Regions from separate parts of the Planococcus sp. MB-3u-03 genome, predicted to be linked through region 1. Evidence: riboswitches for the same ligand, from Rfam matches in the RefSeq annotation. Region 1 holds a riboswitch; each other region holds the start of a gene.
The links. A riboswitch is a leader RNA that binds a small molecule or an ion and turns the genes downstream of it on or off. The one in region 1 is predicted to bind S-adenosylmethionine.
Positions count from the first base shown of each region.

Region 2: another riboswitch for S-adenosylmethionine. It lies ahead of CW734_RS15545 (methionine ABC transporter ATP-binding protein); the one in region 1 lies ahead of CW734_RS04050 (MetQ/NlpA family ABC transporter substrate-binding protein).
Region 3: another riboswitch for S-adenosylmethionine. It lies ahead of CW734_RS17760 (ABC transporter substrate-binding protein); the one in region 1 lies ahead of CW734_RS04050 (MetQ/NlpA family ABC transporter substrate-binding protein).
Region 4: another riboswitch for S-adenosylmethionine. It lies ahead of CW734_RS17785 (transporter substrate-binding domain-containing protein); the one in region 1 lies ahead of CW734_RS04050 (MetQ/NlpA family ABC transporter substrate-binding protein).

Region 1 covers NZ_CP025135.1:537,376-544,702, reverse strand. The annotation lists partial or broken gene CW734_RS04070 (threonine aldolase family protein) at 1-637, opposite strand, end outside; gene CW734_RS19555 (GGDEF domain-containing protein) at 671-1,171, opposite strand; gene CW734_RS19550 (GAF domain-containing protein) at 1,120-1,548, opposite strand; gene CW734_RS04060 (DegV family protein) at 1,766-2,611, opposite strand; gene CW734_RS04055 (acyl-CoA dehydrogenase family protein) at 2,825-3,997, opposite strand; gene CW734_RS04050 (MetQ/NlpA family ABC transporter substrate-binding protein) at 4,019-4,849, opposite strand; SAM riboswitch class I at 4,958-5,078, opposite strand; gene CW734_RS04045 (SDR family NAD(P)-dependent oxidoreductase) at 5,435-6,190, shown strand; gene groL (chaperonin GroEL) at 6,283-7,327, opposite strand, start outside.
Region 2 covers NZ_CP025135.1:2,852,357-2,859,683, forward strand. The annotation lists gene CW734_RS15520 (ATP-binding protein) at 1-716, opposite strand, end outside; gene CW734_RS15525 (OsmC family protein) at 867-1,313, opposite strand; gene CW734_RS15530 (carbohydrate kinase family protein) at 1,331-2,269, opposite strand; gene CW734_RS15535 (MetQ/NlpA family ABC transporter substrate-binding protein) at 2,460-3,290, opposite strand; gene CW734_RS15540 (methionine ABC transporter permease) at 3,303-3,974, opposite strand; gene CW734_RS15545 (methionine ABC transporter ATP-binding protein) at 3,964-4,977, opposite strand; SAM riboswitch class I at 5,050-5,156, opposite strand; gene CW734_RS15550 (carbon-nitrogen family hydrolase) at 5,203-5,997, opposite strand; partial or broken gene CW734_RS15555 (pyridoxal phosphate-dependent aminotransferase) at 6,083-7,247, shown strand; gene CW734_RS15560 (purple acid phosphatase family protein) at 7,281-7,327, opposite strand, start outside.
Region 3 covers NZ_CP025135.1:3,300,613-3,307,939, reverse strand. The annotation lists gene CW734_RS17775 (amino acid ABC transporter ATP-binding protein) at 1-116, shown strand, start outside; gene mmuM (homocysteine S-methyltransferase) at 159-1,112, shown strand; gene CW734_RS17765 (alpha/beta hydrolase) at 1,269-2,036, shown strand; SAM riboswitch class I at 2,137-2,239, shown strand; gene CW734_RS17760 (ABC transporter substrate-binding protein) at 2,522-4,102, shown strand; gene CW734_RS17755 (ABC transporter permease) at 4,196-5,140, shown strand; gene CW734_RS17750 (ABC transporter permease) at 5,164-5,994, shown strand; gene CW734_RS17745 (ABC transporter ATP-binding protein) at 6,008-7,015, shown strand; gene CW734_RS17740 (ABC transporter ATP-binding protein) at 7,012-7,327, shown strand, end outside.
Region 4 covers NZ_CP025135.1:3,309,303-3,316,629, forward strand. The annotation lists gene CW734_RS17785 (transporter substrate-binding domain-containing protein) at 1-812, opposite strand, end outside; SAM riboswitch class I at 939-1,044, opposite strand; gene solA (N-methyl-L-tryptophan oxidase) at 1,251-2,390, shown strand; gene CW734_RS17795 (Gfo/Idh/MocA family protein) at 2,650-3,708, opposite strand; gene CW734_RS17800 (ABC transporter permease) at 3,720-4,694, opposite strand; gene CW734_RS17805 (sugar ABC transporter ATP-binding protein) at 4,687-6,201, opposite strand; gene CW734_RS17810 (substrate-binding domain-containing protein) at 6,266-7,246, opposite strand.

The DNA.
Region 1 (7,327 bases):
CGCCGATTCCTTTGTATAAGGATAAATAAACGCTATCGAATAAGGCACAAACTTCCGCTGCGGACTTTTCGTAATAAGGAGTAACTTCCAGCAAGCGGGCACCGTCGAGATGAAGCTTGATCTGGTGCTCGCGGCAGTAGCGGGAGATTTGTTCCAGCGTCTCGAAGCTTGGCAATTGCCCGCCGATTTCACGCTGTGGCAATTCCAACAGCACCGCTGCCACTTCCTCATCCAACTCCACGACATCTTTCAACTCAACGACACGGTCCGGGTCCGTCAAATACACCGATTCGATGCCATGCAATTCTTTCAATCCGTCTTCTTCATGGATTTCCAGATGGCTGAGCGGATGGTAGGCCACTCGTTTCAGCGCTTTGTCGTCGCACCAAATCCGCAGCGCAATCTGCTGGGCCATCGTGCCGCTCGGGAAAAAAACTGCGGATTCTTTTCCTAAAAACGCCGCCATCTTCTCCTGAAATTCTTCAATGATCTACCCTGTTCCATACAAATCACTTTCAACATCATCAGCAATTTCTTCAAAAGCATGCTTCAACACACCCGCATTGCGCGTGCCGTGATTCGCCAATTGATACCTCGATTGCTTAAAGACCGATTGCAGTCGATTGAGTTCAGCCAATGTCCCCACTCCTCAAAACGCTTAATTTTGAACTTAATAGAAAGTATAGCGGTTCTTCCCTGCTTTTTTCGCTTGATACAATGCTTGGTCAGCTTGCTGGAGAAGTTCTTTCAAATCACAATCCCCACCGGCAGGATATTGGGCAATGCCGAGGCTCGCCGACAGCGGATAATCGGCTTCCCAATCACTCAAGCTGCCGAGCAGGCGATTTGCCCATTCGCTCAATTCCGCTGCACTGGCTGGTTCGGTAAAACAGACCAGGAATTCATCCCCGCCAAGACGAATCGCCAAGGCAACCGAATGAACGGCGGTAAATCGCTGCAGCTTTGAGGCCACTTCTTTCAATACCACATCTCCCGTATCGTGGCCGTACACATCGTTGACCTTTTTAAAGCCATCCAAATCGAGAAAGAATACTGCGCCTCCCGCTTTCGAATTCCCTTCAAAGAATCGCGTGAGAAAATGGCGATTGTATAGATCCGTCAGCGAATCCCGGTAAGCGAAGCGCTCGAGATCCAAGTAATAGGTAAACATCCGCACAAGGTGCCGAACCACTCCCCATTAATGAAGGAAATCGGCAATCCCAAATACGAGCGCACATTGGCTGCTTCCAGCTTCTCTTCAAACGCTCCCAGTGCATGTCCGTCTTTGACATCCTCATAGACCAAGGGCTGCTTGTTCTTGAAATCGATGCGGCTGCACAGCGAATCCTCCAGATTCAACACCAATCCCTCCGCTATGGGGATCGTCGTGTCGTTCGGCGAATGCTTAAGGATTATTTGCTGAGCTTCACTGATGGAGCTTAAATAAAACAATTGATCCGGCAAAATCTCTTTGGCCAGGCCGATTACATCTTCCGCCAGCTCATCAAAATTCTTATACATTTCCAATTCCCGAAATGTCACCATCATTAAGCACCTCAATTAGTGTCAGATTTCTTATTTGCATTCTTTTGGAAAATTAATCTACTGATACATATTAATAGCCAATATTTAACTATATTTATTAAAGTTTAACATAGAACGCCATCCCGTGAAGCTTTCTTCAGATACAGGAAAATAACAAAAACCCCGGACGGCAGCGCATAAAAACGCGGCCAATCCAAGGTTCATGGTGATCTTTACTATTTTAATAGCTGACCCAGCTCAAGCCGGTCGTGCCTTCCCCGGCATGGACGCCCACGCAGACGCTTAGCGGAATAACATCTACTTTAAGCCCTGAGAATTCCTTCATCAATTCGTTTTTCCACGCTTCCGCGCCGGCTTCATTATTGCAATGGATGACCGCCACTTCCGGCACCATCCCGGACTCCATATCCGCGCGCAAGGCCGAATTGACGCTTTCCTTGGCGCGTTTGTTCGACCGGACTTTCTCTTTCATCGTCGTGACGCCGTCGACAAAAGTGATGACTACTTTGATGTTGAGGATATTACTGAGGAACGCCTGTGTCCCGGACACCCGCCCGCTTTTATGCAATTGGTTCAAGCTCGACGGAATGAACGATAAATGCGATTTGGCGGTCAATTGATTGATTGTCTCTACGACTTCTTCCGGTTCTTTACCGGCTGCGAACAATTCATTGCCGATTTCGATCATTTTCCCCATCGGGAACGAACCGATTTTCGAGTCGATCGGATACACCTTGAAATCCGCCATCTCGGCAGCTGATAGCGCGCTATTATAGGTACCGGACAATCCACTCGACAAATGGAGGGCTACCGCCAAATCGTAGCCTTCCGCCTGCAGTTTTTCGTATAAGGCCGTCATTTCCCCGATGGCCGGCTGTGAAGTTTTCGGCGACACTTTCGCCGCACGTAATTTATCGTAAAATTCTCCCTGCGTCAGGTCGATCGACTCTCGGTACGACCCGTCGTCAAACACGACACTAAGGGGCAATACATAGACATTATGCCTTTGGATGAATGCATCATCCAATTGCGCTGCTGTATCCGTGATCCATGCGATTTTTTTCATTCTAAAAATTCCCCTCTAGATGCGAATTCCATATCGGAAGCAGTTGTCTGCTTTTGTTAACGTACAGGAGGCGCGGCCATAGCGGCTAGTGACAGATGTCACATAAGGGAAAATTAATGTAAGCGTCGACATAATTTGCACTTATCTCCGTAATTTCTTTCCAATTATAAAAAGAAAAAAGCCGCAGATCACTGAAGATCCGCGGCCCTGCCCCTATTTAACCGGTTGTTTCGATTTCGCTTTGCCGATCGCAAAATCCGCAAGCGATGGAATGAGCATGTCTTCCATCGGCGGGTTGTGAAGTCCCGCCCGCACATCGCGGTAATAGCGCTGCAAAGGCGATTTTTCCGACAGGCTGTGTGCACCTGCGACGCGCATCGCCAAATCCACGATATCGACCGCTGAATTCGTCACCGCGACTTTTACGGCCCCGAGTTCCGCAGCCATCTGTGAGCGCTGTTCTTCGTCCGAACCGTCCCATTGTTTCGCGACGGAATGAAGGAAATGCCGTGACCGCTGCAATTCCAATTCGATTTGGCCAATCTTTTGTTTGACGTTCGGCAGCTCGATGATCGGCCCGTTCAAGCTATTCGGCGAATACTCCTGTGCAAAGCGGATTGCATAGTCCTGCGCGGCCTGTGCGATTCCGAGATAGCACGCCGGGATATGGAGCAGCCATCCCGCCGGTCGCTTCTTCCCGGGCACACTAATCTCGACCAAAGCCTTCTCCTCTACTTGGACATTCGTCAACACCAAATCATGGCTTCCGGTGCCGGTCATCGCCACACTGTCCCAAGTCTCGTCGATCGCTATGCCTTCAGCCGACCGCGGAATGAGGAAATAGCCCACTTCTCCGGTCTCTTCAATCACAGCGGTCACGTTGAAGTAATTCAATACCGGCGCCATCGACGTGAACGACTTGCGTCCATCAATGACCCACGAACCGCCAACTTTTCTCGCTGTGGTCGATGGCTTGCCGCCTCTTGTCGGGCTGCCGGTCTGCTTTTCGGTCGCACAATTATTGATCAATGCGCCGCGTGCTTTGATATCGTCAAATAAAGCTTCAAGCACTGATTCGTCCCATTTACCGGTCTCGCCCAAATCTTGAACGATGCCCATATGCCAACCGATTGACAAACCGGTCGACCCGTCCGCGCGGCTGATCGCTTCCTGATAGCGCAGCATCTCAGACAAGGAAATGCCCGCTCCGCCGTATTCTTTCGGAATCGTCAACGCGGGGTAATTGATCGCTTTCAGTTCCTCAAAATTCTCAAATGGAAATTTTCGTTCCAAATCATTGTGCGCGGCCCGTTCCGTAAACGGTGCGACGGTTTCATTCAATATGTCCATGCGTTCTTCAAATGTCTTCGCTTTTAGGATATCCATCATTCTTCACCTTTCTCCTATCTATTGCGCCCATTCCTCCGTCAAAATGAAGCCGTCATACTGCTCATTCGACTCGATATATTCCTGGAACTCCTCGGATTCGTAAGCGTCTTTCAAATCTTTCGCCCACTGAGTATCCGCGTTATCTTCTTCGATCGTCACCACAATCCGATGCTGTTCGGGCGTATTCTCGATTTTCAACGCATCCGTAATCTTGCGGTCCGGCGCATTGGCAATATAATTGCCGTTGACGACGCCAAAATCGATATCCTGCAGCGACACCAGAATTTGCGCTGGGTCCAAGACTTTCAAGTCGAGATCGTAATCCGCATTTTCCACTGCGTTCAAATTAAAATCCGTCACGCCTGCATCGTCTGACACCGTCACCCACCCGAGTTCCTCCAAGATGCGCACTGCGCGTTCCTGGTTGACCGGATCATTCGGCAAGCCGACAGTCGAGCCGTCCTTCACCTCATCCAACGATTGATGATTCGCTGAATACAAACCTTGAGGCGCGCTCGGCACAAAAGCGATGCCGGTCATGTCCATGCCCAATTCCTCGTTGATCCCTTCCATATACGCCGTGCTCTGGAAAATGCTCGCATCGATCAAGCCTTCCTGCATCGCCGGATTCAACTGCATGTTCTGGGAAAAAGTTGTTGTATCCACTTTATACCCTTTCTCCTCCAAAATAGGCAAGATCCCTTCCTTGAATTGCTGCTCGTACGTCCCGACGCCAAAGCCGACACGCACTTCTTTCTTGTCTTCCTCGGAAGCTTCCCCGCTATCGCCGCATCCAGCTAATAATAGCGCACCCGAAATCCCAAACACACCAATCCAACGCTTGTTCATCTGCCATCTCTCCTTGGTCTTTTTTATTTTGAATGAGACGCTACAATTCTTGCGGCCAATAGAAAAACCCCTCTTCATAAAAAAGAAGAGAGGCTCACCGTCCGGCTCTTCTCATCTCTCAAATGCTTAACAGCACCTGCTGGATTTGGCACAGTTTCAAATTGGACATCCAATCTGTTCCGCTGCCGAAGCTTCAAAGGGCCAGTCCCTCCACTTATCTGGATAAGAAATTATGTACTCAGAATTAATGCCGAGTAAATTGATATGATTAATACAATAGCAGAGCTTGGATTTCATGGCAATAGAAAATTTAGAAATCGTACTATAAAAACACTCCTCCCTACTAAATCGGAGAGATGTGTTTCCACGTACCGCTCCTTGCTAAGATATTTTGTATGTTTCTGTGCCAGCAGGAAAATAGTGTATAATCTTCATTTAAGAACTCTCCTAATTCCAAACACTCTAATATTGAAGTTTCCAGTTTATAAAATGCTGTTTCTTTCACTTCAAGAGCCAGCACAATCTCATGAGAGTTTCATTGTTTCTGCACACTAGCTATCTATTCATTTCAATGGAGGGATTCACATGAAGTACACGGTAATTACAGGCGCCAGCTCAGGAATCGGATATGAAGCTGCACTGGCTTTTGCGACATGCGGCAAAAACCTTATTCTTGTGGCAAGAAGGGAAAACGAGCTCAATAATCTTAAAGAGAAGATTCAAAGCATGAACTCTGAGCTGGACGTCGTCATCAAACCCACCGACCTATCCGACAGCGAGCAGGTCCATGCACTATACGAAAGCCTCAAAGAATACGATATTGAAACCTTCGTCAACAACGCCGGCTTCGGAAACAGTGCTACCGTCGCTGAGCAGGATATGACTAAAACGGAAAAGATGCTGCGCGTAAATGTTGAGGCACTCACTACGCTTTCCACTCTTTATGCACGCGACTATGCGGACCAAGAAGGGGCGCAGCTCATCAACGTATCATCTGACTTAGGCTACAGACTCGTGCCAAATGCTGTTACATACGCTGCGACCAAATTTTACGTGAGCGCATTTACAGAAGGCCTTGCCCAGGAACTGCAGGATAACGGAGCTCGATTGAAAGTTAAAATACTCGCGCCATCCATGACCGAAACCGAATTCGTGAAAACTGCGCGGGAACTTGATGAATTCAGCTATAGCGACAATGTGCAGAAGTTCCATACCTCAAAAGAGATGGCACAGTTTATGCTGGAGCTTTATGATAGCGAACAGATTGTTGGCAAGGTCAATAGTGAGACCTATGAGTTTGAGTTGATGGATCCGGTTTTTCAGTATACCTCGAGGAAGTAGAATTCCCTGTCCTTAAGTTCGAGTATAGTTCAAACATCAAAAAATCCCCTTTCACATTACGTGAAAGGGGATTTTCTAGATGGGCTGATGGCTTACATCATTCCTCCCATGCCACCCATATCAGGCATTCCGCCACCTTGACCTGCTGGCTCCGGAATATCAGCCACTACAGCCTCAGTTGTCAGGAACATAGCCGCAACAGATGCTGCGTTTTGCAGTGCAGAACGCGTCACTTTCGTTGGGTCTACGATGCCTTGTTCAAGCATGTTGACCCATTCGCCTGTTGCTGCGTTGTAGCCGATTCCGACTTCTTCCGTTTTCAGGCGGTGAACGATGATCGAGCCTTCAAGGCCAGCGTTCGTTGCGATTTGGCGAACCGGCTCTTCAAGTGCACGGAGCACGATGTTGATGCCAGTCGCGACGTCGCCTTCTTGCTCTGTCGCAATTTGCGCCACTTGGTTGTAGACATTGATAAGCGCTGTACCGCCGCCTGCCACGATGCCTTCTTCAACCGCTGCGCGTGTTGCGTTCAATGCGTCTTCAATGCGCAGTTTACGCTCTTTCAATTCTGTTTCAGTTGCTGCGCCGACTTTGATCACTGCTACGCCGCCAGCAAGTTTCGCGAGGCGCTCCTGCAGTTTTTCGCGGTCGAATTCAGAAGTCGTTTCTTCCAATTGGCTACGGATTTGCGCCACGCGTGCGATGATTTTCTCGGAATCGCCATTGCCTTCAACGATTGTCGTGTTGTCTTTCGAAACGACGACTTTCGCTGCGCGTCCAAGTTGTGCGATATTTGTGGATTTCAGGTCAAGACCGAGATCTTCCGTGATCACTTCAGCGCCAGTAAGTGCAGCAATGTCTTCAAGCATCGCTTTTCTGCGATCGCCGAATCCAGGAGCTTTCACAGCTACTGCGTTGAATGTGCCGCGCAATTTGTTCACGACAAGTGTTGCCAACGCTTCGCCTTCAACATCTTCAGAGATGATGAGTAGCGGTTTGCTTTGCTGAACGACTTGCTCAAGCACCGGAAGGATTTCCTGGATATTGCCGATTTTCTTGTCAGTGACAAGGATGAACGGGTTTTCAAGAACCGCTTCCATTTTATCGGAATCCGTCACCATGTAAGGAGACTGGTAG
Region 2 (7,327 bases), 1.1 Mb from region 1:
CTGTTCAACTCCGTGATGCGGCCGTCTTTATCGATCGCGATGACCCCTTCGATAATCGATGACAGCAAAGCTTCCCGGTCCTGGTACAAACGGGCGATTTCCCGGGGTTCAAGCCCCAGCGTATCTTTCCGGATATTCCTTGCGAGCAGGATGCTGCCCAGGACGCCAATGACGAGCGTCAATAGAGCCAGCGCCATCACGTCCATAATATTGCCGAAAATGATCGCTTCGATGTCTTCGATCATATAACCGACCGAGACCACACCGATGACGCGCCCATCGCCGTCATAGATCGGCGCTTTGCCGCGCAGGCTTCTGCCGAGCGACCCGAATGCTTCGGACACATAGACTTTTCCTTCTTGGAGAGCGCGCTCGTTATCACCGCCGACCATCTGTTTACCGATCTTTTCCGGATCCGGATGTGAATAACGGATGCTCTCCCTATTGCCGATGACGATGAACTCTGCACCCACTTGCTTGCGCAAATACTCAGCGATCGGCTGGATTTGCAGCGCCGGTTCCTCGTCGTCCATCGCTTCGACGATCGTCGGCATGGCCGAAATACCGATCGCCGTTTCCTGCGCTCGCTGGCCGATGTTCTCTTTGATTTCCGCAATTTCCTGATAGCTCAGAATCCCGCCGAATACCACTGTCGTCAACAGCACGAGCGAAGTCGTCAGCAGGATGATTTTGGTTTGCAGCGATAATTTTTTCATGGCACCCGTCCCCTGTAAAGACCGTTTTTCATTAAATGTAGTCTACCATATCCCGAAACGGCCGAAAGAAAAAATTCTTAGAATTCTCTAAAAACATTATTTCCCCACTAAAAAACCCTGTTCTCCAAAATGGAAAATCAGGGCTTCGCTTCATGCTTTTGTAATATCGGCTTCCAGTTCGACTGCGACATTTCCTTGGATGGCGCGCGTGATCATGCAGGAAGATTCCGCTTTTTCCGCGAGTTTGTGCGCCAGTTTGAATTCCTTTTCCCCTGCCTCCGCCGACAAGACGACTTTCGGGCGGTGGATGATCTTTTTATAGGTGATGACGCCATTTTCGACTTCAACGATTCCTTCCGACTCCATCGTCAGCGACTCTTTCTCAAGTTTGCTGCGCTCCATCATCGCGGCGAGCGTGATGATATAGCAGGTCGCTGCCGCACCGAGCAGCATTTCGTCCGGATTGGTGCCGACCCCCGGGCCGTCCATTTCCGGTGGAATCGAGATTTGGGTCTTCAAATTCCCCGATTCGATTGTCCCGACATCGTTCCGGTTGCCGGGCCAGTCTGCTGTTAAATGAAAACTATGCAAAGCCATTGCTGTTTCCTCCTCTTCTATTCCCAATCTTCCATATCTTCGCTTCGCGGCATCGCTGTGATGGCTCCCGCCCGTGTTGCACAAAGGGCCCCCAGCTTATTGCCGAAGTCTGCGCAAGCAATCAGTTGTTGCCGGTTTTTTGGCATGCCGTTTAAATGGACATGACGGATGATGCCTGCCATGAACGCATCCCCGGCGCCTGTCGTATCCACAGGCTTGACCGGCACAACCGGCACATGGATCGTCTCCTCTTTAAATACAGCGTGCGTGCCATGTTCCCCGTCCGTGACAAAAACGACAGGAAGCCCGTAAGCCTTCAGGCGCTCGATGCCTGCTTCCATTGAATCAGCTTCCATGAGGAACAATAATTCTTCGACTGTCAGTTTCAAAATGTCCGCATGCGGCAAAAAGCGCAGGACGGTCTGGCGGCACAGCTCCTCGCTTTCCCAGCGCAGCGGCCGGATATTGACATCGTATGAACAAATTACATCGTGAGACTTCGCCAATTCCAAAGCCTGCGCCGTCGTTTCACGCGCTTCCGGATGGAACAGCGTCCCTGAGCAAAAATGGAACAGGCTCGCCGATTCGAACGCTTTACCCGCCAGTTCGTCTGCCTTTACTTGCAAATCAGGCGTTTCATTATCATAGGAAGCGAAGACGCGATCGTTCGTTTCTGTTAAATGAATATACACCCCGCTGATGCGCTTTTCCGGACGTTTAATTGAATGCGTCAAATCGACGCCTTCCGCCTGCAGCGCCTGGCAGAAAAAGTCCGAAATCTCATCATCCCCGGTGATCGTGATGAATGCTGACGGAACCCCGAGGCGGCTGACGCCGGCAGAGACGTTGACGGTGGCGCCTCCGAGATACAGATCGAACAGATCGTTATTTTTGGTGGTTGCGATATAATCGACAAACGCGTCGCCGTAAGTCAGGACGTGCCTGTTAGCTTCCATAATCCTCTCCCTTTCTCCAAAGAACAACCCTTGCCCGCTGCCTTATTTGCAGCGGCCTGTTGAAATTCACTTTCCCTATTATTTCAGCAGAAAACGGGCAGGGCAAGGGAAAAGCCCGAAAAGCGCGTAGTACCGATGTTTTCGCATAAAAAAACAGCCGGAGAAAAAACTCTCCAGCCGGCTTATCCCATTATTCAGCCATCCACTCCGGTTTTCCGAAGCCTTCGAATTGCTCATCGATGACCGTTTCAAATTCTTCCGACTCGACGATTTCCACCAAATCCGCCGCCAGTTCACTGTCTTCATTGTCCGCTGCAACGGCTACGACATTGCGGTACTGGTCAGGCATGTTTTCAAGCGCCAACGCATCAAGCAAATCCATATCCGCAGCCAATGCGAAGTTGCCTGGAACCGCGGCAAGGTCTGTGCCTTCAACTGCACGCGGCAATTGCCCCGCTTCAATCGGCTGGAATACGAGGTTTTTCGGGTTTTCCGTTACATCGCGCTCAGAAGCCTGGAGCACTTCCGCTTCCGGATCAAGCTCGACCAATCCTTCGTCCTGCAGCATCAATAATGCCCGCGCACCGTTGACAGGATCGTTCGGAATCGCGATTGTCGCTCCGTCAGATACCGCATCCAGCGAATCGAACTCATTGGAGTAGACTCCCATTGGCGCGGTCGGTACCGTGATCAATGCGCTCAAATCCATATCGTTTTCTGTTTCGAAGTTTTCCAGATAAACCGTATGCTGGAACAAGTTGGCGTCGATTTCCCCGTTGTTCAATGCGTTGTTCGGCTGGATATAATCGCTGAATTCAATCGTTTCGACCGTATAGCCTTTTTCTTCAAGCGCCGGGACGATTGCTTCGTTCAGCATGTCACTGTAAGGGCCGGCAGTCGCGCCGAGCTTGATGTCTTTCGACGCTTCGCCGCCTTCCGTCGTTCCTGTGTCCGCTTCTTCTCCGCCGCATGCGGCCAGTGCAAGCGCGCTCGCTGCCAATATCCATGTGAGTTTCTTCATATTATTCTCCCCTTATCGTTTATCGAGTTTTTTGGCTGTAAAGTCGCCTGCCTGTTGAATCAATTGGACGAGCACGATCAAAATGACGACCGTGACAATCATGATCGTATTATCATAACGGTAATAACCGAAGCGAATTGCCAAATCGCCGATGCCGCCGCCCCCGACGACGCCCGCCATCGCAGAATAGGCGATGAGGCTGATGACTGTCAGCGTGATGCCTTGGATCAGGCTCGCTTTTGCTTCCGGCAAAAGCACATCTTTGATGATCATCCACGGGGTGGCACCGACCGCGATCGCCGCTTCGATGACGCCTTTATCGATGTCCCGGAGCGCCGTTTCCACAATGCGTGCGAAAAACGGAATCGCCGCAACCGATAAGGAAACGCTCGCTGCGACCGGGCCGATGGTTGTGCCGGTAATCAATTGCGTCAACGGGATGAGCGCCACCAGCAAAATGATGAACGGAATCGACCGGACGATGTTGACGACAAATCCGATGACAGAATTGACCGGGCGGTTTTCCCAGAACAAGCCGCGGTCTGTGATGAACAATAAAATGCCCAGCGGCAAACCGATGACAAGAGCCACTCCAAGCGAGATGCCGATCATGATTAAAGTCTGGTAAAACGCCACTTGAATTTCCGGCCATAATTCGATGATTCGTCCCCATTCAATTCCCATGCTCCATCACCTCCACAATTGCTTCGCGCTGCTCAAGATAGTGAATCGCCTGACTCACATCTGCTTGAGCGCCTTTCAATTCCATGACGAAAATGCCGAGGGGCAATTCCTGGATGTATTCGATCGCCCCGTGCAGGAAATTCCCTTTGACCGGATAGCTTTGCAACATATCGGAAATGATGCCATCTCCAGCGACTTCGCCTTTGAACAATACTTTGACGATCGTGCCATCGCATTTCTTCAGGATTTCTTCCGGCACGTTGAACGACACGACGCTCGAGATGAATTCCTTCGTCAAAGCGGTCTTTGGATCGGCAAAGATATCGTAGACACGGCCTTCTTCGATGACACGCCCGCCTTGCATGACCGCCATCCGGTCGCAAATTTCCTTGACGACGTTCATCTCATGCGTAATCAATACAATCGTGATATTAAGCTTGCGGTTGATGTCTTTCAATAAACGCAAGATCGATAAAGTCGTATTCGGGTCGAGTGCAGATGTTGCTTCGTCACATAACAGCACAGCCGGTTCATTGGCGAGTGCACGGGCGATGCCAACGCGCTGCTTTTGCCCGCCGCTCAGCTGTGCCGGGTAGACATTGCGTTTGTCCGACAAGCCAACCATTTCGAGCAGTTCATCGACGCGTGGGCCGATTTTCTTGCTCGGTGTTCCTGCTGCGCGAAGGGCGAAGGAAATATTCTCAGCGACCGTCTTTTGGCTGATCAAGTAGAAATGCTGGAAGATCATGCCGATTTTCAAGCGCGCTTTCCGCAATCCGTCGCCACGCAGCTTCGTTAAGTCCTGACCGCCGACTTTCACGGTGCCTGATGTTGGCCGCTCAAGCAAGTTGATGCAGCGGATGAGGGAACTTTTTCCGGCGCCGGAATAGCCGACGATGCCGAAAATTTCACCGGTCTTCACTTCCAACGTCACATCATCGACACCTTTCACCGTGCCGTGCTTGGTTTGATAAGTTTTGCTCAGTTGTTCGATTTGAATCATGCTGTCCACTCCCCCAGGCAAATAAAAAAATGCCTCTTTTATCAAAAAAGAGACATCGAAAATTAGAATTCCGACTTATCTTTCAGAATGAATTTCATTCTGCAGGACTTGGCACCTTCCCAATAAATGGGGGTTGCCGGACGTCATAGGGCCTTACCCTCGGTCTCTCTTGATAAGCATAGTTATTTGGTTATTTCCCATGTTACCTGCAGGAGCGCAGACTTGTCAATGCGATTTTTCAAACTTTTTGTACAATGGAACGCGGCGGTCATCGAATACCGGAATGCGCCCCCGCACTTCGTCTACTTCCGAAAGATCGATCTCGGTATAGCCAATGCCTTGTTCTTGCCCCATATCCATCCGGACTTCCCCCCACGGCGCGATGACCATCGAATGGCCGCCGAACTCATTTTTCGGGTCGCTGCCGATCCGGTTCGCGGCAATGATGAAGCATTGATTCTCGATTGCGCGCGCCTGCAGCAGGATGCGCCAATGATCGATGCGCGCGGCCGGCCATTCCGCAGGCACGAAGATCGCCTTCGCGCCGTTCAGCACTTGTGCGCGCAGCCATTCAGGAAAGCGGATGTCGTAGCAAATGACGCCGCCAAAAGTCTCACCGTCTAATTCGAATGTGCCGAGCGACTGCCCTTCCTCGAGATGGATATGCTCGTCCATCAAGCCGAAGCGATGTGCTTTATCGTATTCTGAAACGAGCGCGCCTGTGTTGTCGGCCACATACATCGTATTATAGAAGCCACCTTCTTTTTTTGTAGAGACCGAACCTCCGACGATATGGACGCTATGCTCTTTGGCGAATTGTTTCAGAAAATCTGCGGTTCGGCCGTTGCTGTCCGCGAGTTCGTCCAGCTGCGTTAACGCATACCCGGTGTTCCACATTTCTGGCAGGACGATGAGCTCCGCGCCGTTTTCTGCCGCTTCTTCCAAATAGTTTTTTACACGCTGAAAATTCGTTTCGGGCTCTCCGAAATCGATATCCATCTGCACACAAGCGATTTTCATATTCTCTCCCCCTGTAGACAGTTTAGCTTAAACTCTATAAGATTTAAGATAGAAGTGCAATTATTTAGAAAATGAGGAGGATTTCATGGACTTTTCAAATCGCTTACAAAATCTTCCGGATCAATTTTCGCCCTGCTTGTTGCAAAACGGCAAAAGCAGTCGACGAAGGACGAGACGTCATCAATTTCGGCCAAGGCAACCCGGATCAGCCAACGCCTGCGCATATAGTCAAGGCCATGCAACAAGCGGTAGCCGATCCTCAAACACATCGCTACTCGCCGTTTCGCGGCCTCAGTTCGTTAAGGAAAGCCGCTGCGGATTTCTAAAAAGAATACGATGTCGATATCGATCCTGATTTGGAAGTCGCTATTTTGTCCGGAACGAAAATCGGTTTTATCGAGTTGCCGCTTGCATTGCTGAACCCGGGCGATTCGCTGCTGTTGCCGGATCCGGGCTATCCTGATTACCTGTCAGCCGCACCGCTTGCGGATATCGAATTTGATTTGATGAAACTGAAACAGGAAACCGGCTATCTCCCCGACTACAACGATGTGACAGCCGCCGCGAAAGCACGCGCCAAACTGATGTACTTGAACTACCCAAACAACCCGACAGGCGCGACTGCAGACATTGCGTTTTTCGATGAAACGATTCAGTTTGCCAAAGAAAACGGCATCGGGGTTGTACATGACTTTGCTTATGGCCGCATTGGCTTTGATGGCAAGAAGCCGGTTAGCTTCCTGCAATCAAAAGGCGCCAAAGATATCGGCATCGAAATGTATACCTTGTCCAAAACGTATAATATGGCCGGATGGCGCATCGGCTTTGCGGTGGGTAATGCCAAAATGATCGAAGCACTCAACCTCGTCCAAGACCATTTGTTCGCCGGCATCTTTCCGGCTGTCCAACTGGCCGCTGTAGAAGCATTAAACAGCAGCCAGCAATGCGTCGAGGAACTGAATGAATTATACGAGAAGAGACGCCAGACGCTGGTGGATGAATGCCGCCGGATCGGCTGGGAATTCGAAGCGCCGAAGGGATCATTTTTTGCCTGGCTGCCTGTCCCCGAAGGCTATACGAGCATCGAGTTCTCTGACCTGCTACTCGACAAAGTCGACATCGCCGTGGCGCCGGGCAGTGGATTTGGCCCTGGCGGAGAAGGTTTTGTACGCGTCGGGCTATTGGTCGATGAACAGCGCATCATCGAAGCAATCCAACGAATCGAGAAATTGGGGATTTTCACTAAATAGGCAAAAAAAGAAGGCATTGCGCCTTCTTTTTTTTTATTTTTTATTAACCACCATTTCCAGATCCCAATACAGGTCGGAAC
Region 3 (7,327 bases), 620 kb from region 1:
GCGTCATCTTTATGGAAGACGGCGTCATTATCGAGCAAGGCACGGCTGAGCAAATTTTCACCGAGCCTGCCGTCGAAAGAACGAAACAATTTTTAGGAAAAGCCGTCCAAGGCTGAGGGAATAAAGTGTAACGACTGAGAGCGGAAGGATGGTTTGGAATGAACCCGATTGAACAGATATTGAACGAGTTCCCGGTCCTGATCGTGGACGGGGCTATGGCGACAGAACTTGAAAACTATGGATGCAATTTAAATGATTCTTTATGGTCAGCGAAAATATTGATGGAAAATCCGGAGTTGATCAAGAAAGTGCATGTGGATTATTTCCAGGCTGGGGCGGATTGTGCCATTACGGCCAGTTACCAGGCGACCATTGAAGGCTATCAGGAGAGAGGGCTGACAGAATCACAAGCGATCGCATTGATCACGAAGTCTGTCGAGTTGGCAACACAAGCGCGCGACGAGTTTTGGGGCGCTGCAGCGGATCGCTCGGACAGGCCGAAGCCTTTAGTGGCGGCATCAGTCGGCCCGTACGGCGCATTTTTATCGGACGGGTCTGAATACCGCGGCGGCTATGCGATTGGCGAAGAGCAATTGGCCGCATTTCATAGAGAGCGAATCCGGGTGCTGGTGGAAGCAGGAGCGGATATTTTGGCGTGCGAAACTTTGCCGTGCCTTGCGGAAGCGAAAGCGATTGTGAGCGTGCTGGAAGAATTTCCGCAGGTGTCTGCCTGGTTTACATTCAGTGCGAAAGATGAGTTCCATATCAGTGATGGGGAGCGGATCGCGGATTGTGCAAAATGGCTCGAGCAGCAATCGCAAGTGGCGGCAATCGGCATTAATTGCACAGCTCCGCAGTTTATCGAATCCTTGATCCAGGAAGTGAAAAGCGCATCTTCCAAACCGGTCATCGTCTATCCAAATTCCGGCGCCACTTACGACCCGGTAAGCAAAACCTGGAGCGAAGAACCGTCAGTTGGTGCGTTTTCAGCCAATTCGAAAGCCTGGCATAAAGCAGGAGCAGATATCATCGGCGGCTGTTGCAGCACGACTCCCGATGATATTGCAGCGATCGCCTCGTGGGCGCGCCAAGGGAAAGCTTCGGAAGTTTAAGGCAGCGCCTGGTGCGGGTGATCGTTCATTTTATAAAACCTAGTTGACAAGTAGGTTTTGAATATAGTCTAATGTGAATAAGCTTTTTTCGCATTACTTCACATTAGGGGCAGCTAGTGGGCCTCCTGATTTTTAAACAGCTGAAGGAGGGATTGCATGAACGAACAATATCCTGTCATCCAAGGGGCGGAAGCCTTCTTTCTGAAAGGCGGCAGCACCGGCATCCTATTGTGCCACGGGTTTCTCGGCACGCCGCAAAGCGTCAGGGAATTAGGCGAAGCGCTCGGCGAACAAGGCTATACGGTTTCCTGTCCGCGGCTGCCGGGCCATGGCACCCATTTCAAGGAGTTGGAACAATTTTCTTATGAAGACTGGTTCCAGAGTGTTGAGCAGGCTTATTTAGAACTCAAACAAGCGTGCACATCGGTCTTTGTCATCGGGCAATCGATGGGCGGCACCTTGAGCTTGGATCTGGCCAGCCGCCATCCTGAAATCCAGGGCATCGCGTTGATCAATCCGGCGATCGACATCCCGCAGTTTGAAACTTACCGCAGCCGCCCGGCCCATGCTTACGTTACAGAAGATGCGCCCGATATCAAAAAAGCGGATGCGGTGGAAATCACTTACGGGCAAGCACCGGTCAAAGCGTATCAGCAATTGCTTGGCTATATGGATGCTGTCCGCGCAAAGCTCGCCGAAGTCCGCTGCCCGGTCGTTTGTTTCCAGTCGCTTGAAGACCATGTCGTGCCGCCAGCCAACACCGACTATATTCTCGGCAAGGTCGGTTCGGATTACGCGTTCAAGCACGAACTCCATAATTCCTATCACATCGCTTCCATGGACCATGAATTGGATTTCATCGTCGCCAAATCCATTGAATGGATCGAACAGGCGCAGGTCTTGCCGGCTGGAGGGCAAGCGTAAACCAAATCGAATTTTAGCATCATGTAAATAAATTCAATTTCTTCAAAATAATGTTGACAAGCCGGATCAAGGGCCGTAACATGAACTTTACAATTTAATCATCTTATCGAGATTGACTGAGGGACTGGCCCTGAGACGTCAAAGCAGCAGACCGCAACGCGGCACTGTGCTAATTCCTTGTACTGCGCGTACAGAGATAAGAGAGGCGATCGAACGTACGAAACCACTCCTCTTCTTGTCGAAAAGAAGAAGGGGTTTTTTTATTACGTTAAAACCAAGTAAACAGGTAAGATAAATTATTTTTTTGGCGAAGGAGGTGCCTTCAATGGACAAATGGTTTTCGAAATACCGTCGGAGCTTGAGCGGCAGATTGGCGCATCAACACTTCGACGCTTCATTGAAAATCTGGGAACTTGGATAGGCTTTTAGGCAGTTGCATACATAATCGAGGCAACATCATTTTTTCAATCATAAGGAGGAACATCGTGAAAAATATCATCTTTTTACTTATCAGTTTAATTGCACTTATCGGCTTGGCCGGTTGTTCCGGCGGCGAAGCGAGTTCGTCCAATGCTGACGGAGATTCAGAACCAGTGGAAGGCGGGGAGCTGAACGTGGCGATCGGCGCAGATCCGAACACGCTGGACTGGATGTATACGGGAGAAAGTGCCGCACGCAAAATCGGCTGGCATATTTATGAAGGTTTGTTTGCCTTAAACCAGGATTTTGAAGCAGTGCCGTTGCTCGCTGAAGATTATGAAGTGAGCGAAGACGGAAAAACCTACACAATTACCTTGCGTGAAGGCGTAAGCTTCCATAACGGGGAACCAGTAACGGCAGAAGATGCCAAAGCGTCCATCGAACGTTGGCTGAAAGTGTCATCTGTCGGCAAGATCACCAACGACCACGTGGAGTCCGTGGAAGCAGACGGCTCGCAATTGACCATTCAATTGAACAAAGCATACAGTTCTCTGCTTTCTGACTTGGCTGCCCCGAAATCGGCTGCAGTCGTCTTACCGAAAGCAATCGCTGAAGCGGCCGGCGAAAAGCCGCTCGACCATGACCAGTATATCGGCACCGGGCCATTCCAGTTTGATTCGTGGAAGCGCGGCGATGAAATCGTCTTGGCCAAATACGACGACTATGCATCTAGAACCGATGAGACAAGCGGTTTGACGGGAGAGAAAAAAGCGTATGTGGATTCGGTCCATTTCAAGATCGTCAAAGACCCTCAAGTGGTGGTCAATGGCTTGAAAACCGGACTTTACGATTTCGGCGATGAAGTTCCGCTCGATTTGTACGAAGTGATCGAAAGCACGCCGAATATCGAAGCTGGCACCGCCACTAACGGCTATACGGTGTTGACGCCGGATAAATCGGAAGCGCCTTTCGATGACTTGCAAGTACGCCAGGCATTGAACGCTGCACTCGATAAAGAAGCGATTGCCAAAGCAACATACGGCAACGAGGAATTTTACGAATTGGACGGCGCTTTGTTCACGCCGAACCAAACCGCCCTGTATTCGGAAGAAAACACAGACGGCTTCCTGTCCTACGATGTGGATGAAGCGAAACGCTTATTGGAAGAAAGCAGCTACGACGGCGAGCCGATCAAAATTATCTTCTCGAGCGATTCCAACGACTATAAGAAAATTGCCGAGATCGCTGAACAGCAGCTTGAAGCAGCCGGCTTTGCGGTCGAGCTGGAATCCTATGAATGGGCAACATACCTTGAGAAATGGGGAGAGGCTTCCAATTGGGATCTCGTTGTCGTCGGATGGTCCCCGTTCTTCTCGCCGAACCAGGCAGGCATGTTGAGCCAGGATTCGAACAGCAGTGGCTGGTATAACAGTGAGAAATGGCAGGAGCAAATCGCCCAGTGGGCACAAGCGGAATCCGAGGAAGAACGACAGCAGATCCTCGCCGGCTTGAACGAAACGCTGTATGAAGAATTGCCGTTTGAAAAAGTGACGAACATCTCGAACTTGAATGCGCGCACAACCGATATCCACGACTATAGCGAATGGTATGGCCCGCGCTTCTGGAATACGTATAAAACAAATTAACGACGAGCCATCAAACAGGATAACTAAGAGAAGAAAATCGTCAGGAACGATGCTGGCGATTTTCTTCCTTTTATGGAGAAGGGGGAACAAGCAATGCTGAACTACACGATTCGCCGGCTGTTGTCGGTGATTCCCGTCATGCTGGTCGTCAGTGTAATCGTCTTTATGATCGTGCATCTGACTCCCGGCAACCCGGCGTTCCTCATTTTAGGGGAGGACAGTTCACCGGAAGCGATTGCTGATTTGGAGCGTGAACTGGGCTTAGACCAAGCGCTTTATGTCCAATTCTTCAATTGGTTTGCACAAGTCATCACGGGGGATCTCGGAACCTCCGTTTACTCTTCGCAATCGGTGACCTCGCTGATCGCCGAGAATTTCGGGCCGACCTTCAGCTTGATGGCGCTGTCGACGGTGATTTTGCTCGTCATTGCCATTCCGGTGGCGATCCTCATCGTCGCGTTGCGCAAGACTGTCTTGGACCCGATTTTCACATCGGTTTCCTTGTTCGGCGTATCGGTCCCGGAATTCTGGCTCGCGACGCTATTGGTGCTCGGCTTCGGCGTCGCGCTGCCGATCTTTCCGGTGGCCGGTTATGTGCCGTTTGCGGAAGGGGCGGATGCATGGCTTCACCATATTTTGCTGCCATCGTTTGTACTGGCGATCGTTGAGGTGGGCATCATCGCCCGGATGCTGCGCGACAGCATGCTCGATTCGGTCAATCAGGATTACATCAAAACGGCGCGCGCGAAAGGCGTAAAGGAACGTGAAGTATTGATGCGCCATGTCTTCATCAATGCCTTGATCCCAACGACCACGGTGCTCGGCGCTACAGTGGCCGGCTTGCTCGGCGGCACAGTCATCATCGAAACTTTGTTCACGATTCCGGGCATCGGCCAGCTCTTGGTCGATTCCATCCACCGCCGCGATTACCCGGTCGTACAGGGAATTGTGTTGTTCATTGCCGGCATTTATGTGTTCGTCAATCTATTGGTAGATCTGCTGTACACATTCCTCGATCCACGCATCCGCTATGATTGACCATTTGGAAGGAGACGAAACCGATGTTTACTAAGAAAACGAATTTGCTGGCGCTGGCGATGCTATTGATCGTCGCGCTTGCGGCCATCACCGCAAGTTTCTGGCTGCCTTTCTCGCCGGCCGCGATTTCCCCGGAACAGCGCTTGACCGGCCCTTCAGGGGCGCATTGGTTCGGCACGGATGATTTTGGCCGCGACATTTTCTCGCGGACCATCGTCGCGGCCCGGGTGTCCTTGTCTGTCGGCGTCATCGTTGCGGTGCTGTCAACGGTAATCGGCACAGTGATCGGCTTAATCTCCGGCTATTTCCGCAAAGTGGATTTCGTGCTGATGAGAATCATTGACGGCTTTCTGGCGTTTCCGGCACTCATCCTTGCGCTTGCGCTGGTTGCAGCACTTGGCGGCAGCATCACCAATATCATCATCGCTTTGACGCTGGCGTTTTTCCCGGTCATGGCGAGAGTCGTCCGTTCGGCGACGCTGCAAGTGAAAAACCAATCCTATATCGAAGCGGCCCAGACGACCGGATCGAGCCATGCGGTGATCATCGCCAAATACGTATTGCCGAATATTCTGTCCCCGGTTATCGTCCAAAGCACCTTCATTTTCGCGAAAGCGATTTTAGCGGAAGCGGCGCTCAGCTTTCTCGGCGTGGGGGTTAACCCGTCAACGCCGACCTGGGGCAATATGCTGCAGGAAGCACAGATCTACGTGACCATCGCGCCTTGGTATTCCATTTTCCCAGGCCTTGCGATCGTCATCACTGTTCTGGCTTTGAATTTGCTCGGCGATGGGCTGAGGGACAGTTTTAATCCACATCAAGCGAAACGCAAGCGCAAAACCAAACTTGCCTAAAGGGGGCACTCGAATGTTGCAAGTAGAAAATCTTCATGTCCATCTTGATACACCGGGCGGCCTCGTGAAAGCAGTCGACGGCGTGTCCTTTTCCATCCAGAAAGGGGAGACCATCGGCATCGTCGGGGAGTCGGGGAGCGGCAAAAGCGTGCTTGCCCATTCCTTGATGAAGCTCAATCCGGAACCGCCTGCAAAGTATCCGGAAGGCACAATCCATTTTGAAGGCCAATCGGTGTTGGAAATGGGCAAAACGGAACTTAGGAAACTGCGGGGCAATGACATCGCCATGATCTTTCAGGATCCGATGTCGAGTTTGAATCCCGTCTCCAAAATCGGCAAGCAATTGATCGAAGCCATTCAAGCCCATCAAAAACGGCCGAAACAGCAAGCCCGCGAAAAAGCGATTGAGTTATTGGAAGACGTCGGCATTGCCGATGCCAAAGCACGCATGAACAGCTACCCGCATCAATTCTCGGGTGGGATGCGCCAGCGTGTCTTGATCGCGATGGCGCTTGCTTCCAACCCGAAATTATTGATTGCGGATGAGCCGACGACGGCGCTCGATGTCACCATACAGGCGCAAGTTTTGGATTTGCTGAAGGGCATCCAGGAAAAATACGGCACGGCCATTCTCGTCATCACCCACGACCTCGGCGTCGTTGCCCACTTGGCTGACCGCATCCTGGTCATGTATGCCGGGAAAATCGTCGAATCGGGAAGTGCTGAAGATATCTTCTACAGGACTTCGATGCCATATACGTGGTCGCTCTTGCGTTCGGTCCCGGTCATCCGGGAAGGCGGCCCGGAGCGGCTCATCCCGATCGACGGGCAGCCGCCGAGTTTGATCGACCGGCCGGCGGGATGCGCGTTCGAACCGAGATGCCCATTCGCACGGGACGCATGCCGGCAAGTTGATCCGCCGCTGGAGCATCGCGAAGGCAATCATTCGGCAGCGTGCATTCTTTCAAGTAATGAATTCGAAGAACAGAAAAAGCAATTGGAAGGGGTGCTGATAACATGAGCGCATTATTGGATATCAAAGGGCTGCATGTCCATTTCCCCGTCAAAAAAGGCTTGTTGCAGCGCGAGAAAAGCTACGTCAAAGCGCTGAACGGCATCGACCTCCAAGTCCAAAAAGGCGAGACACTCGGCATCGTCGGCGAATCGGGCTGCGGAAAAAGCACACTCGCGAGAAGCATTGTCGGCCTGCAGCAACCGACAGCGGGTGAAATCCTATTCCATGGAAAAGATTACGCAGATGCGAGCGCCAAAGAACTTCATGATATGCGGCGCAATGTCCAGATGATTTTCCAGGATCCCTACACCAGTTTGA
Region 4 (7,327 bases), 610 kb from region 1:
TATTCAGGGATGTAGTCGCCGCCGGTCCATTTCTCGGACAGTTCGGACAAGGTGCCGTCTTCTTTCAGCTGTTTCAAAATCGGGTCGATCAAGGCTTTCAACTCTTCGCCTTTTTCTTCATCTTTCAAGACGATGCCCATATCGTCATTGACCAAAGGCTGCCCGACAATCTCCACGCCGAGTTCATTCTTTTCCAACACCGCGTTCATCATGATCGGGTCATTGACGTAAGCGTCGACGCGCCCGTTCTGCACATCCTGCAGAATTTCCGACGGGTTGCCGCTTTCGCTGTATTTCAGTTCGATCGGCTCGGCGGCGGTTTCGTTGTACTCCTCAAGCAATAAAGTATAGGAATCGCCTGCCAAAGCCCCGACCGCTTTTCCTTCCAAATCTTCAATCGTCTGAATGTCTTCTCGGCCTTCTTTCACCGCGATGACCGTTTCCGCTGCGAAATACGATTCATCGGTGAACAAATACTTTTCTTGGCGTTCCGGCGTTTTCGCTACTTGGTCGGCAATGGCCTGAATTTTATTCGACTCGAGCGCGAGGAACATGCTGTCCCACGGTACGGCGACGTATTCGAACGTATAGCCGTCCAATTGTTCATCGACGGCTTTCATCATGTCCACGTCATAGCCCGTCAGCTGGTTGGCATCATCCGCGAAAGCGAAAGGCGGATAGTCGTTTTGCGTTCCGACGCGGATCACTTGGTCTCCTGTAGCGTTCGCCGTCTCTTCCGATGAACAGCCGGCAAGTGTTCCGGCAAGACCTACTAAACAGGCAGTAGCGAATAGATAAGCGTTTCTTTTCATAATTCAAGCTCCTTTTGGTGTGTAGTTTTTTTATGATAGGGCTGGACTTTCCGCCTTGTGTAGAGTGCCTGCCCTCCTTTTGGATGCAAAAAAGCCTCTTTCAATAGGAAAGAGGCTTCGACCAATTTCTTATCTCTCAGAATGAACACATTCTGCAGGAATTAGCACCTCTCATGAACATGATGGTTGCTGGACGTCATAGGGCCTGTCCCTCAGTCTCTCTGGATAAGTTATTTAATTTTTTTAACATATTAACGATAGTATTTGAGATAGCCCCTGCTGTCAAACCCTTTTTTGAAAATAAATCAAAATTTCGTATAAAAATTCAGGAGGAAATTGACAAAGCCTGCCATATTGCATACCATCAATTTAATATTCCATTGCTGCCGGGTTCCACCGGGCGGCATGCATCCAATACAAGAGCGGAGTGAACACAAGATGAGCGAGGAAACTGTTTTTGATGTCGCCATCGTCGGTGCCGGCACGATGGGCATGGCCGCCGGCGCCTTTTTGGCACAGCAAGGCAAGAAGACATTGGTGATCGATGCATTCGACCCGCCCCATGCGAACGGCAGCCATCACGGAGATACCCGGTTGATCCGCCACGCCTACGGGGAAGGCAGGCATTACGTTAGGTTAGTGTTGCGCGCGCAGCAATTATGGGAAGACTTGGAGAAGCAGACCGGCTACAAAGTGTTCGATAAGACCGGTGTTATCGGGCTTGGCCCGGAAGACTCCCCTTTTCTGCTCGAAAGCATTGCAGCCGCCAATAGCTACGGCTTGCCGCTCGAAATATTAAGCAGCGGCGCGATTCAAGAAAGATGGCCGGGCTTCACAGTGCCCGAGCATTTCATCGGCTGCTTTGAAGCACAAGCAGGCGTGTTGTACAGCGAAAATGCCATCCGTGCCTATAAGAAACTGGCGCTCGAAAACGGCGTTCACTATGTGCCGAATACACCCGTCCAACACATCGATATACAGGACGGGGATCGCGTGAAAATCTCGACCGCGCAAGGTGTTTTCTATGCTGAAAAAGTGATCGTCACAGCCGGTGCATGGGCGAAGAAGCTGCTACCAGACCTGCAATTGCCGATCCAACCGACGCGCAAAGCGGTCGGCTGGTTTGAAGCACCGGAGATGTACAATGCCGATCAATTTCCCGGTTTTTTTGTGGAAGGTCCCGAGATGATGTTCTACGGCTTCCCGAGCATCGACGGCGCTGGCGTAAAAGTCGGACGCTCGGATGGCGGGCAGCCAATCGACCCGGACGAACAAACCCAGAACTTCGGGCAATACGAATTTGATGAGGGCGACCTAAGAAGATTCCTGGACCTGTATATGCCAGAAGCGAGCGGAGAATTGAAACAAGGCAAAACTTGTTTATACACCGTCTCGGACGACCATAACTTCATCATCGACCGCCATCCGGACAACGAGCACGTCATTTTCGCCTGCGGCTTTACCGGCCACGGCTTTAAATTCGGCAGCGTCATGGGCGAAGTGTTGAGCCAATTGGCAATAGACGGCCACACCGAATTCGACATCGCTCCCTTCTCACTCAACCGTTTCAAACCATGAGCGAAATGAAAGAAGAGTGTTGAAGAAATTAGTGATTCACTATGCATAAAAAGAAAATCACTTATTCTACATTTTAAGATCAATGTTCTACCTAAGTATTTGGAGAAGCGTTTGCTCGACTCCTGTGGATCAGCGAGACGACCGAGACCCCGCAAGGAGCACAGCGACTGAGGAGGCTTGAACGCGAGCCCACGGAAAGCGAGCGATAAGCTTCGGAAAATACGGCTTTAACTTTCTCGACAAACTAAAGAGTCTCTCCTTATTGATAAAGGAGAGACTCTTTTTCGATAGTGACCACTTGCTTGGTGTCGGCTGCTTCCATGATGCCCAAAATGACTTTCAGTGATTTCAAGGCATCTTCTCCCGTAACGATCGGCTCCTGGTCCAGGCGGATGGAATCGACGAATGCATCAATGACGCCGCTCGGAGTCTGGTTGTCATTCGTTTGGATCGCTTCCAGCTGGTAGTTCACTTTCTCGCCGGATTCCATGATGAGTTCCAGCTGATACTCGTCATCATGGTAGATTTTCATGATGCCTTTCTCACAATAAACAACGGTGCTGTTGTCCTCTTCCCCGTAATAGGTCCAGGAGAAGGCGGCGTTTCCGAGACGCCCTTTTTGCGTCGCCAAGCTGCAGACAAGATTGTCGCATACTTCAATCGACTCGCCGTTTTCATCCGTTTTATGCAAAGCTCCCTGAAAGGCGCTCACTTGAATGATTTCATCATCGAGCAGGTAATGCAGCAAATCGATTTTATGGATGCCAAGGTCGCCGCCGACACCGAAGCCCGAGCGCTCCTTTTTGAAGAACCATGTTGATTTCGTTTTATTGATGCCCCAGGATTCTGGGCCCGAATGCCCGAAAGCAGTGCGGAAAGTCAAGACTTTCCCGAGCTCTCCGCTAGCGAGGATTTCGCGTGCTTTTTGATGCGCGCGCGTAAAGCGCTGATTGTGGTCGACCATCAATTTCTTGCCGGATTTTTTCTGTGCCGCTAAAATTTCCTTGGCATGATCGACCGTCAAGGAAATCGGTTTTTCACACAGCACGTGCTTACCGCTCAACAGCGCTTGTGTCGAGAACAAATGATGGTGTTCATTCGAAGAGCAGTCACTGATGGCTGTAATCTCGGGGTCGTTGAACAATTCCTCGACGCTTTCCACATTCCGCCCGCCGAACAATTCGACCATCGCTTCGGAACGGTGGAGATTGCGGTCGTAAAAGACGATTTCATCCACATATGGATTCGCTGTATATTCCGGCGCGTGGCGCATTTTCGTAATGGCCCCGCAGCCAATGATGCCTACCTTGATGCCCATGCAATCTCCTCCTATTCTCTTTTTTGGAACACGACGGCAATGATGATGATCAAGCCTTTGACAAAGCCCTGCAGATGGGGCGAAACATTCATCAAGTTCATCATATTGTTGAGGATGCCCAAGATCAAGATGCCGAAAATCGTGCCGATGATTTTGCCGCGCCCGCCTGTCATGCGCGTGCCGCCGATGATGACAGCTGCAATGGCGTCAAGTTCATATTGCGCCCCGGAACTTGAAGACGAAATCGAGTTCAACCGGGACGTTTCAATGACCGCCGCGACTCCGACAAGCATCCCGATCAGCGTATAGACGCCGATTTTGATGCGGTCCACACGGATAGCGGACAGCATCGCCGCTTTTTCATTCGACCCGAGCGCATAGACGTACCTGCCGAACCGTGTTTTGTGCATGACGATATAAATCAGCACGGCCATGGCGAAGAAAATGAGCACCGGCAAATCAAAAATCCATACATTGTTATTGGCGATGGCGGTGAATCCGCTCACTTCGCCCGAGACGCTGCCGCCTTCTGCAATATACAGTGCGATCGAACGGGCCGCGGCCATCATGCCGAGCGTAGCGATAAACGACGCGATCCTGCCTTTCGCGACCATCAGGCCATTCAGGAATCCGGCGAATGCCCCGACCAATAAGGCCGTGAACACGCCGATTAAAATACTGCCGGATGCGTTCAATGCCAAGACGGAAATGACGCCGGCGAGCGCCAGGACAGAGCCGACCGATAAATCAATGCCGCCTGACAGCATGACGACCGTCATCCCAAGCGCAATGATGCCGATGATCGACACTTGCATGAGGATGTTCAATTGGTTGTTGATATCGAGAAATCTTGGATTCATCACGGAAGCAGCGATGAAAATGATGATGAACGCAATGATGACGCTGTATTCCGACCATAGCCAGGACAGCCTGCTTTTCATGCTTGGAGATTCAGGGCTGTATTCCTTTGTGTTGATATTATCCAATGTGCTCTCCCTCCCTTTTCGCGCCTGTGGCATAATGCATGATTTCTTCTTCGTTTGTCTCATCGCCCATAAACCTGGCCGTGATTTCCCCGTGGTACATGACGTTGATGACATGGCATATGCGCAACACTTCAGGGGCTTCTGATGACAGGATGATGATCGCTTTGCCCAGTTTTGCGAGTTCTAGGATCTCCTGATAGATTTCCTGTTTTGCGCCGACGTCGATGCCTTGTGTCGGGTTGTCGAAAATCAAGATATCGGTATCCGCTTCAAGCCATTTGGCGATGATCACTTTCTGCTGGTTGCCGCCGCTCAATTTGTCGATGGTGATGCGTGGATTAGCTACTTTGATGTTCAAGGCTTTTTTATAGCTGCTGAACTTTTCCAGCTCCCGCTTGTCTTGGATGAAACCCAATCGCTCAAAATTGCCCATCGATGACAAGCTCATATTATGGACGACGCTCAAATCTTTGATGATGGCATTTTCTTTACGGTCTTTCGGCACATAGCCCATGCCAGCCTGCAGCGCCGTTCGCGGATGGGTGATTTTCATCGCTTTGCCCTTCACTTTGATGGTGCCCGTGTATTTTTTGCGGTAGCCGAATAAACTTTCAAACAGCTCCGTCCGGCCGTCTCCCGCAAGCCCGGTAAACCCGACAATCTGGCCTTTTCGGACGGTAAAGTCGATGTCCTGGAATAAGCCAGGGCTGCTTAAGCGCTCGACTTCCAGAGCCATTTCGCCAAATTCGTGCTCATGGACAAAGCGCTCCTGTGAAATCGCTTTGCCGACCATCAGCTTGGTGATTTCCTCTAAATTTCCGCTCTGCATGCCATCCGTCTTCACTAGCTGGCCGTCGCGCAGCACGGTGTAGCGGTCGCATACCGCTTGGATTTCCTTTAATTTATGGGAAATATAAATGATGGATACGCCCGATTTCTTCAAGTTGCGCATCAATTCGAACAGCCGGCCCACTTCATGTTCCGCGAGCGATGTCGTCGGTTCATCCATGATGATCAGCTTCGATTTATGCAGCAGCGCTTTTGAAATCTCGATCAATTGCTTATAGGACGTGGCGAGATTGCGCACATATTCTTTCGGATTGAGGAACACGCCCAGTTCCGCCAAGATCTCACGCGTTTGGCGGCACATTTCTTCCACGTTCAAAAATCCGGCCTTGTTGCGAATTTCTGAACCTAGAAACATGTTTTCATACACTTTCAAATCATTGACCATATTCAGCTCCTGATGGATGAAGCTGATGCCATGCGCCTGGGAAATATGCGGGTTCGCCATATTTACCTGTTTGCCTTCAATGAAAATCTGCCCGCTGTCCGGTTGGTGGACGCCGCCTAAAATATTCATCAGCGTCGATTTGCCGGCGCCGTTTTCCCCAAGCAAGGCATGAATCTCCCCTTTTTCTACTTCCAGCGTCACTTTCTTTAAAACTGGGACGCCGTTAAATGATTTCTCGATTTGGTTCATCGCCACAAAAGGCTGCGAAGTCATGTCTTAACCTCCTTATAGGAAAAGAGGAAATGCAATGGCTCCACTGCATTTCCCGGCTATTAGCTTAGAATTTCGATTCCGGATCGTAATACTCATCCACATTTTCTTTGGTCACTTGCGTCGCTTCCTTGACGACCATCGATTCAGCCGGCTCCTCACCTTGCGCCAAATCACCAGCGATCGTCACTGCATCTTCGACCATGGTCGGTGAATACAAGAACGTCGCTTTCATCAGCCCGTCGTTTTGGATGTCTTCGAATACGCCTTTCGCGCCGCCTGCCCCTGTGACAAATTGGATATCCGTCCGGCCTGCTTCTTTAATAGCCTGCATGACGCCTAATGCCATGCCATCATCTTGAGTGAAAACGGCATCGATTTCAGGATTGGCTTGCAAAATGTTTTGCATGACTTCCAATGATTTCTCAGTGGAAAAGTCGCCGCTTTGCGAAGCGATGATTTCCATGCCTTCCTGCCCTTCAACTGCTTCTTTAAATCCGGATCCCCGCTGTTCCGTTACCGAACTCGGCGGCCCAGTGATTTCAACGATTTTCCCTTCGCCATTCAATTGCTCAACGAAGTATTTGCCGGCATTGACGCCGATTCCTTCGTTATCCCCTTTGACAACCACTGTCGCTGCATCGTTTTCCAGTTCGCGGTCAACGATGACGAGCGGGATGCCTGCATCTTTGATTTTCTGGCCGACTGGGCTCAGCGCTGCGGATTCAATCGGCAGCATGACAATGACGTCCACACCTTGTGCGATCAAATCATCCACGTCATTCGCTTGTTTGTTCGGGTCTGCTGCGTTGGTCATGACGTAATCAATGCCTTCTGATTCCTTCAACTCCATCGCCTGTTTCTCGGCACTGTCGATCAAGGCACCCATCCAACCGTGTGTTGCCGAAGGAAGCGAGATGCCGATCGTCATATCCCCGTCGCCTGAACCTTCATCCGTTGAACCCGAACTTTCGTTTTCCGTGCTGCCGCATGCCGCGAGTCCAAAAATCGTTACGAAAGACAATAAAATGAGCAATAGTTTTTTCACTTTATTCACCCCTTAATTTTTTATGGATCTGTTAAATGTAATCGATTACATTAATGCTCAGGACCAGCGCTCTTTCTACCA